Regions from separate parts of the Exiguobacterium sp. N4-1P genome, predicted to be linked through region 2. Evidence: a T-box and tRNA genes for the amino acid it is inferred to sense, from the RefSeq annotation. Region 2 holds a T-box; the other holds one or more tRNA genes.
The links. A T-box is a leader RNA that pairs with one kind of tRNA and senses whether it is charged. The one in region 2 lies ahead of serS (serine--tRNA ligase), so its partner is inferred to be a tRNA-Ser.
Positions count from the first base shown of each region.

Region 1: it encodes a tRNA-Ser, which carries the amino acid that the T-box ahead of serS (serine--tRNA ligase) is inferred to sense. The anticodon was not compared.

Region 1 covers NZ_CP022237.1:17,502-20,917, reverse strand. Annotated here, with positions in the region: gene A0126_RS15655 (deoxynucleoside kinase) at 1-634, shown strand, start outside; gene A0126_RS15650 (DinB family protein) at 1,099-1,563, opposite strand; tRNA gene A0126_RS15645 (tRNA-Ser) at 1,669-1,758, opposite strand; tRNA gene A0126_RS15640 (tRNA-Ser) at 1,793-1,883, opposite strand; tRNA gene A0126_RS15635 (tRNA-Ser) at 1,919-2,009, opposite strand; gene serS (serine--tRNA ligase) at 2,147-3,416, opposite strand, start outside.
Region 2 covers NZ_CP022236.1:9,991-13,406, forward strand. Annotated here, with positions in the region: gene pdxT (pyridoxal 5'-phosphate synthase glutaminase subunit PdxT) at 1-540, shown strand, start outside; gene A0126_RS00065 (D-alanyl-D-alanine carboxypeptidase family protein) at 628-1,872, shown strand; T-box leader at 1,885-2,092, shown strand; gene serS (serine--tRNA ligase) at 2,154-3,416, shown strand, end outside.

The DNA of each region.
Region 1 (3,416 bases), on a different contig from region 2:
CGTCATTACGATCGGTGGAATGGTCGGAATCGGAAAATCGACGATCACGAATGGTCTAGCAGACGCACTCGGCTTCCGGACATCTCTTGAAAAAGTCGATACGAACCCTTATCTCGATAAATTCTACCACGATTTCGAGCGCTGGAGCTTCCACTTACAAATCTATTTCTTAGCGGAACGGTTTAAAGAACAAAAGAAAATTTTCCAATACGGTGGTGGTTTCATCCAAGACCGTTCCATCTACGAAGATACAGGCATTTTCGCGAAGATGCACTTCGAAAAAGGAACGATGTCACCAACGGATTACGAAACGTACTCCAGTTTGTTCGATGCGATGGTCATGACGCCATTTTTCCCGCATCCGGACTTGTTGATTTATCTGGAAGGATCGTTTGAACAGGTGCTCGACCGGATTCGTCTCCGCGGACGCGAGATGGAACAGCAAACACCAATCGAGTACTGGGAAGAGATGTACGAACGGTATACGAACTGGATCAATAACTTCACGATTTGTCCGGTCCTTCGTTTATCCATCGATGAATATGATCTTCTCAATGAACCGGAGTCGATTGAACGTATCCTCTCGAAAATCGATAAACAACTTGAAGTCGCCCGGATTGCAAAAACACGTTGATTCCTCAAAAGCCCCTCGACAGTCGTCGAAGGGCTTTTGCGTGTAGACAAACTCTTATGAAGCGTGAACATGCGATAACGAAAGACAATCCGGTCGCGCTTCCCTGTCTCGCCTCGTCTTCAAAGCGGCAATCTTCCGCGCCGCTACAGCAAAGCTGCAGGGTCGCGACCGATTGCTTTTCGCGGTTCTAAGCGATTCGAGACGGATTGCGCCCTAAACCGTCTGCATGACTGGCTTTTCGTCATAGTGTTACCTAAAAAGCGTCACGTTTCGTTGACTCCTGCGGGGAAAAGTGCGTGTTTAACGCACGTTCAGAGGCAGGAAAGACCCTGCCTCTTGTCCGTTAGGACGAAGGAGCAACGGCTTGCGCCTCGCCCGAGGAAAGCAACGAAAAAAGACGCTTGATCTCCCGATGGCACTTTGTCTACAGCCTGAGCCCCTCGACAGTCGTCGAAGGGCTTTTTTTAGCGTGCTGTTACTTGTTTGATTTGGTCGATGTGATGTAAGTCGTGCTGTTTCATCGCGCCAAGCAAGTCGACGATCATCATCGTTTTCCCGTTCGAAGTGAACGTATCCATCAAACGTTCTTCCGGAATCAAATCAACGGCCCGGCTTAATAGGTCACGGCTGACTAAGAATTCATCAATCGTTAAGATTCGTTGCTGCTCGCGACTCATCTTCGCCGCTTCTTCGTTGACTTCCTGACTGTTCGGCTTCACACGGAATGGTTCGTCCGCCAACATGAATGGAAGACGTTCTGCCACCATGAAGCGGTCCCACGGTGACAAGTGACCTACGATTTCAGCAATCGTCCATTTGCCTTCCGCATATGAGCTACGCCACGCGTCTTCCGGGATGTGTTCGAGTTCACGGACGAAGTTCATCGTTTCTTTATAGTGAGTGAGTAAGGTTTCTTTTGTATTGGTCATATCAAGTGCTCCTTCTTCCTTTTTACATGTAGGAAAACATAGCATGCGAACGGATCTTGGTGCAATAAAAAAGCACCTCACACGATGTGAGATGCTCGATATAAGCGGAGTCGGTGGGATTCGAACCCACGCGGGCCTTACGACCCCTAACGGATTTCGAGTCCGTCCCCTTCAGCCGGGCTTGGGTACGACTCCATGTTAAATTTATTTTTGGGTAAAAAAAAAGAAGTGGAGGAGGCGGTGGGATTCGAACCCACGCACGGCTTTCGCCGCCTGACGGTTTTCAAGACCGTTCTCTTAAACCACTTGAGTACGCCTCCAAGTTATATGTAGTTTTCAGGTAAAAAAAAAGAAATGGAGGAGGCGGTGGGATTCGAACCCACGCACGGCTTTCGCCGCCTGACGGTTTTCAAGACCGTTCTCTTAAACCACTTGAGTACGCCTCCGTACTTATAATCGAGCAAATTGTAACGTGCTTGCCTTCCTGACATAAATTATAATAGCATCTTGGTTTTACTCTGTAAAGACCTTTTCTAAAAAAACTTTTTAAAAGTATAAAGGGGGAAGGCTCCCCCTTTTCTACTTATGCTTGAATCACTTTGAGTCCACCCATGTATGGACGAAGTACTTCTGGAATAATAACTGAACCATCTGCTTGTTGATAGTTCTCTAAGATGGCTGCGACCGTCCGGCCAACAGCAAGCGCAGAACCGTTTAATGTATGCACGAATTCCGGTTTTGCATTCGCTTCCCGGCGGAAACGAATTTGTGCCCGGCGCGCCTGGAAATCTTCAAAGTTTGAACAAGAAGAAATCTCGCGGTAAACGCCTTGGCTCGGCATCCAGACTTCGATATCGTATTTCTTCGCTGCTGTGAATCCAAGATCCGCTGTACACATGCTGAGGACTTGATACGGTAATTTCAATCGTTTAAGCACTTCTTCGGCTTGACCAGTCAACAGTTCAAGTTGTTCATAAGACTCTTCCGGCTTAACGAAACGAACGAGCTCCACTTTGTTGAATTGGTGTTGACGAATCAGGCCTCGTGTATCACGGCCGGCAGATCCGGCTTCTGAGCGGAAACACTGGCTGTATGCTGCATAACCGATCGGTAATTGGCTTGCTGCCAAGATTTCATCCCGGTGCATGTTCGTCACCGGCACTTCCGCTGTCGGCACGAGGAAGTAGTTCGTCTCTTCGACTTTGAACGCATCTTCTTCAAATTTCGGAAGTTGACCTGTTCCTGTCATTGATTCGCGGTTGACCATGAGTGGCGGTAAAATTTCCGTATAGCCGTTTTCATCTTGATGCATGTCCATCATGAAGTTGATTAACGCACGTTCGAGACGTGCACCTGCCCCACGATAGAAAACGAAGCGACTTCCTGTGACTTTCCCTGCCCGTTCCACGTCGACGATTTTTAATTGCTCCATCAAATCCCAATGCGGGACGGCGTCGAAGTCAAAGGCCGGTTTATCACCCACTTCACGGATGACGACATTATCATCCTCTGAAGAACCGATCGGGACGCTGTCATGCGGAATGTTCGGGATACCAAGCAACAGTTGATTCAACGTCGCTTCGACTTCGCGCAACTCGTCGTCGATTCCTTTAATCTCATCTCCGACAGTTCGCATCGCGGCAATTGCCTCGTCGGCATTTTCTTTATTGCGTTTGAGTTCTGCAATTTTTTTCGTCGCGTCATTTCGTTCCGCTTTTAAGACCTCGGTCCGGGCAATCAGTTCACGACGTTTTTCATCTAACGCGATGAACCGATTCATGTCCGTTAAATCTTCTCCGCGGTGTGCAAGTTTTTCTTGGATTGCGTCAAAATCCTGACGCAGACGTTTAATA
Region 2 (3,416 bases):
CATCTTGAGATGTTGGCATCGCTCGGTGTAAAAACACGAATCATCAAATCGGCGGAAGATTTAGAAGGAATCGCCGGACTTGTCTTGCCCGGTGGTGAGTCGACAGCGATGCGCCGATTGATTGATCGCTACGCCTTGCTTGTGCCCCTTCGACAAAAAATAAAGACGTTACCGATGTTCGGGACGTGCGCCGGGATGATTTTATTAGCGACGGAACTTGAACAAGGAGATGTTCACCTCGGGGCAATCCCGATGAAAGTGAAACGAAATGCGTTCGGTCGCCAAGTGGACAGTTTTGAAACGATGCTAGCCGTCGACGGAATCGGGGCGGACATTGAAGCTGTCTTTATTCGAGCCCCTTATGTCGAACGAATCGATCAAGCGACCCGCGTTCTCGCTCGCATTGACGACGAGATCGTCGTCGTCGAAACAGACATGCATCTCGCCTGTTCGTTTCATCCGGAATTAACGAACGATACCTGTTTGCATCGTTACTTTATTGAAAAAGTAAAACAGCAACGTTCGGTTCACGTCATCTAACGACAAAAAAAGTATCCTTCAGTTCAAGCTGTCGGATACTTTTTTTATGCTACACTGAGGGTATAAATGAATTGAAGGAGAGGAACGATGAAACGACTTTTCATACTCTTCTTGAGCGTCCTTTTACTGACGACGAGTCTACTCCCAGTGACGAGTTATGCCGAGGTACCGACGATCAAGGCAGAATCCTACATCATGGTCGATGCTGTGACCGGTAAAGTATTGTTAGAAGAACAAGCCGATTTGGCTTTACCTCCGGCTTCGATGACGAAATTGATGACACTTTACTTAGTCCGACGTCAAATCGAACAAAAGAAACTAAGCTGGAACAAAAAAGTTCAACCAAGCCAAAAAGTACTCAAATTAGCAGGCACACCAGGATTGGCACGGGTGCCGTTAAGCAATCGTACATATACCGTTCGTGAGCTCTATGATGCAGCGTTCATCAAGTCAGCTAATGATGCGGCTGTATTACTTGCTGAAGTCGTTGCCGGAATAGAACAAAAATTCGTCAAGCTGATGAATGAGACGGCGAATACATTTGGGATGGACAATACAGAATACTCAAATGCATCGGGACTCGATGCAGTCGATGCAGCCTTACCGGGGACGAACTTGATGACAGCGACCGACATTGCACTACTCGTCATTCGTTTTATTAAAGATTATCCCGATGTCTTAGATGTCACGAGTCGTTCTTCGATGAAACTGGATGGCATCACACTCCAAAACTCCGATAAGATGTTGAAAGATCAAAAGTACGCGTATCCCGGGATGCGTGGGATGAAGACAGGGACGACTGATCTTGCCGGATATTGTTTTGCCGGTGTCGCGACGAAAGATAACATGACGATCATTACAGTCGTCATGCGGACGACATCCGATCAAGCGCGGTTTGCAGAAACAAAAAAGTTACTCGATTATGGCTTCTCATCGTTTGAGCCGTTGACTTATTACGGAAAAGGCGAGCGGATTAAAGACGTCTTCCCGATTCGTGGTGCGGAAGAAACAGACTATGACGTCATCACGGATGCATCGCTTTACGTGACGGTGCCGAAGAACGCAGCAACCCGTCCACCCGTATTTACGTTTAATCTGACCCATGCTCCAATCAAGAATGGCGCAAGTGTCGGAACGGTTCAAGTGAAGGATGAAGGCATGTACTTGCCGGGGTTTGATGTGCCGAGATCACTTCTCTATAGTGCGGAGCGAATCGCTTTGGCGAGCTTCAAGACCCGTTTGTTCCGGGCGATTGCGGCCTGGTCTGATAAAATTGATGATGCGATTCGTAAACCGGGACTTGTCAATCTCAAACAGGATAGTGTAAAGTAGAGCTAATCTCATAACGATGCAATGAACGGACCAAGTAAAGGAATTTATTCTGTTAAGAGAGCTAGTGGTTGGTGTGAACTAGTCAGAAGGATGCCTTGAATCGAGCCGGATCGCACACCTTGCGAACAAGGTGCGGGTACGCCCGTTATCGCGTCTTTGAGTTGGCTAGTACGACTAGCAATGAGGGTGGCAACGCGGATCCAGGTGATTCGTCCCTCTTCGGTTTTTATACCGGAGAGGGATGGATTGCCTTTTTTTATTGAAAAAAAGGAGGAATACACATGATTGATATTAAACGTCTGCGTCAGGATTTTGACGCAATCCAAGAAAAACTTGCACACCGCGGAGAAGATTTAACGGACATGAATCGGTTCATCGCGTTAGATGAAAAACGTCGTGAACTGATTGCCCGGACCGAGGTCTTAAAAGCGGAACGAAATGACGCGACGAAAAAAATTGCAGAACTCAAACGCAATAAAGAAAATGCCGACGAGGCAATTGCCGCGATGCGAACTGTCGGAGATGAGATTAAAGGAATCGACGACGAGTTGCGCGAAGTCGAAGCGACGTTGAATCAACTGTTGCTTGGTATCCCGAACATTCCGCATGACAGCGTCCCGATCGGTTCTTCAGAGGATGATAATGTCGTCATCCGTGAAGTGGGTGATAAACCGGCCTTTGACTTCGACGCCGTCCCGCATTGGGATTTGATGGAGCAATTAAAAATCGTCGACGTGGAACGGGCAGGGAAAGTCACAGGAAGTCGCTTCGTTTTCTATCGTGGGGCAGGTGCACGTCTCGAACGTGCGTTAATCAACTTCATGATGGACATGCATCAAGATGAAAACGGCTATACGGAAATTTTACCGCCACTCATGGTCAACCGCGAATCAATGACAGGAACAGGTCAACTTCCGAAATTTGAAGAAGATGCGTTCAAAGTCGAAGAGACGAACTACTTCCTCGTGCCGACAGCGGAAGTGCCGGTGACGAACATGCACCGGGATGAAATCTTGGCAGCAAGCCAATTACCGATCGGTTATGCAGCATACAGCCAGTGTTTCCGCTCAGAAGCCGGATCTGCCGGCCGTGATACACGAGGCCTGATTCGTCAACACCAATTCAACAAAGTGGAGCTCGTTCGTTTCGTTAAGCCGGAAGAGTCTTATGAACAACTTGAACTGTTGACTGGTCAAGCCGAAGAAGTGCTTAAACGATTGAAATTACCGTATCAAGTCCTCAGCATGTGTACAGCGGATCTTGGATTCACAGCAGCGAAGAAATACGATATCGAAGTCTGGATGCCGAGCCAAGGCGTTTACCGCGAGATTTCTTCTTGTTCAAACTTTGAAGATTTCCAGGCGCGCCGGGCACAAATTCGTTTCCGCCGGGAAGCGAATGCAAAACCGGAATTCGTGCATACATTAAACGGTTCTGCGCTTGCTGTTGGCCGGACGGTCGCAGCCATCTTAGAGAACTATCAACAAGCAGATGGTTCAGTTATTATTCCAGAAGTACTTCGTCCATACATGGGTGGACTCAAA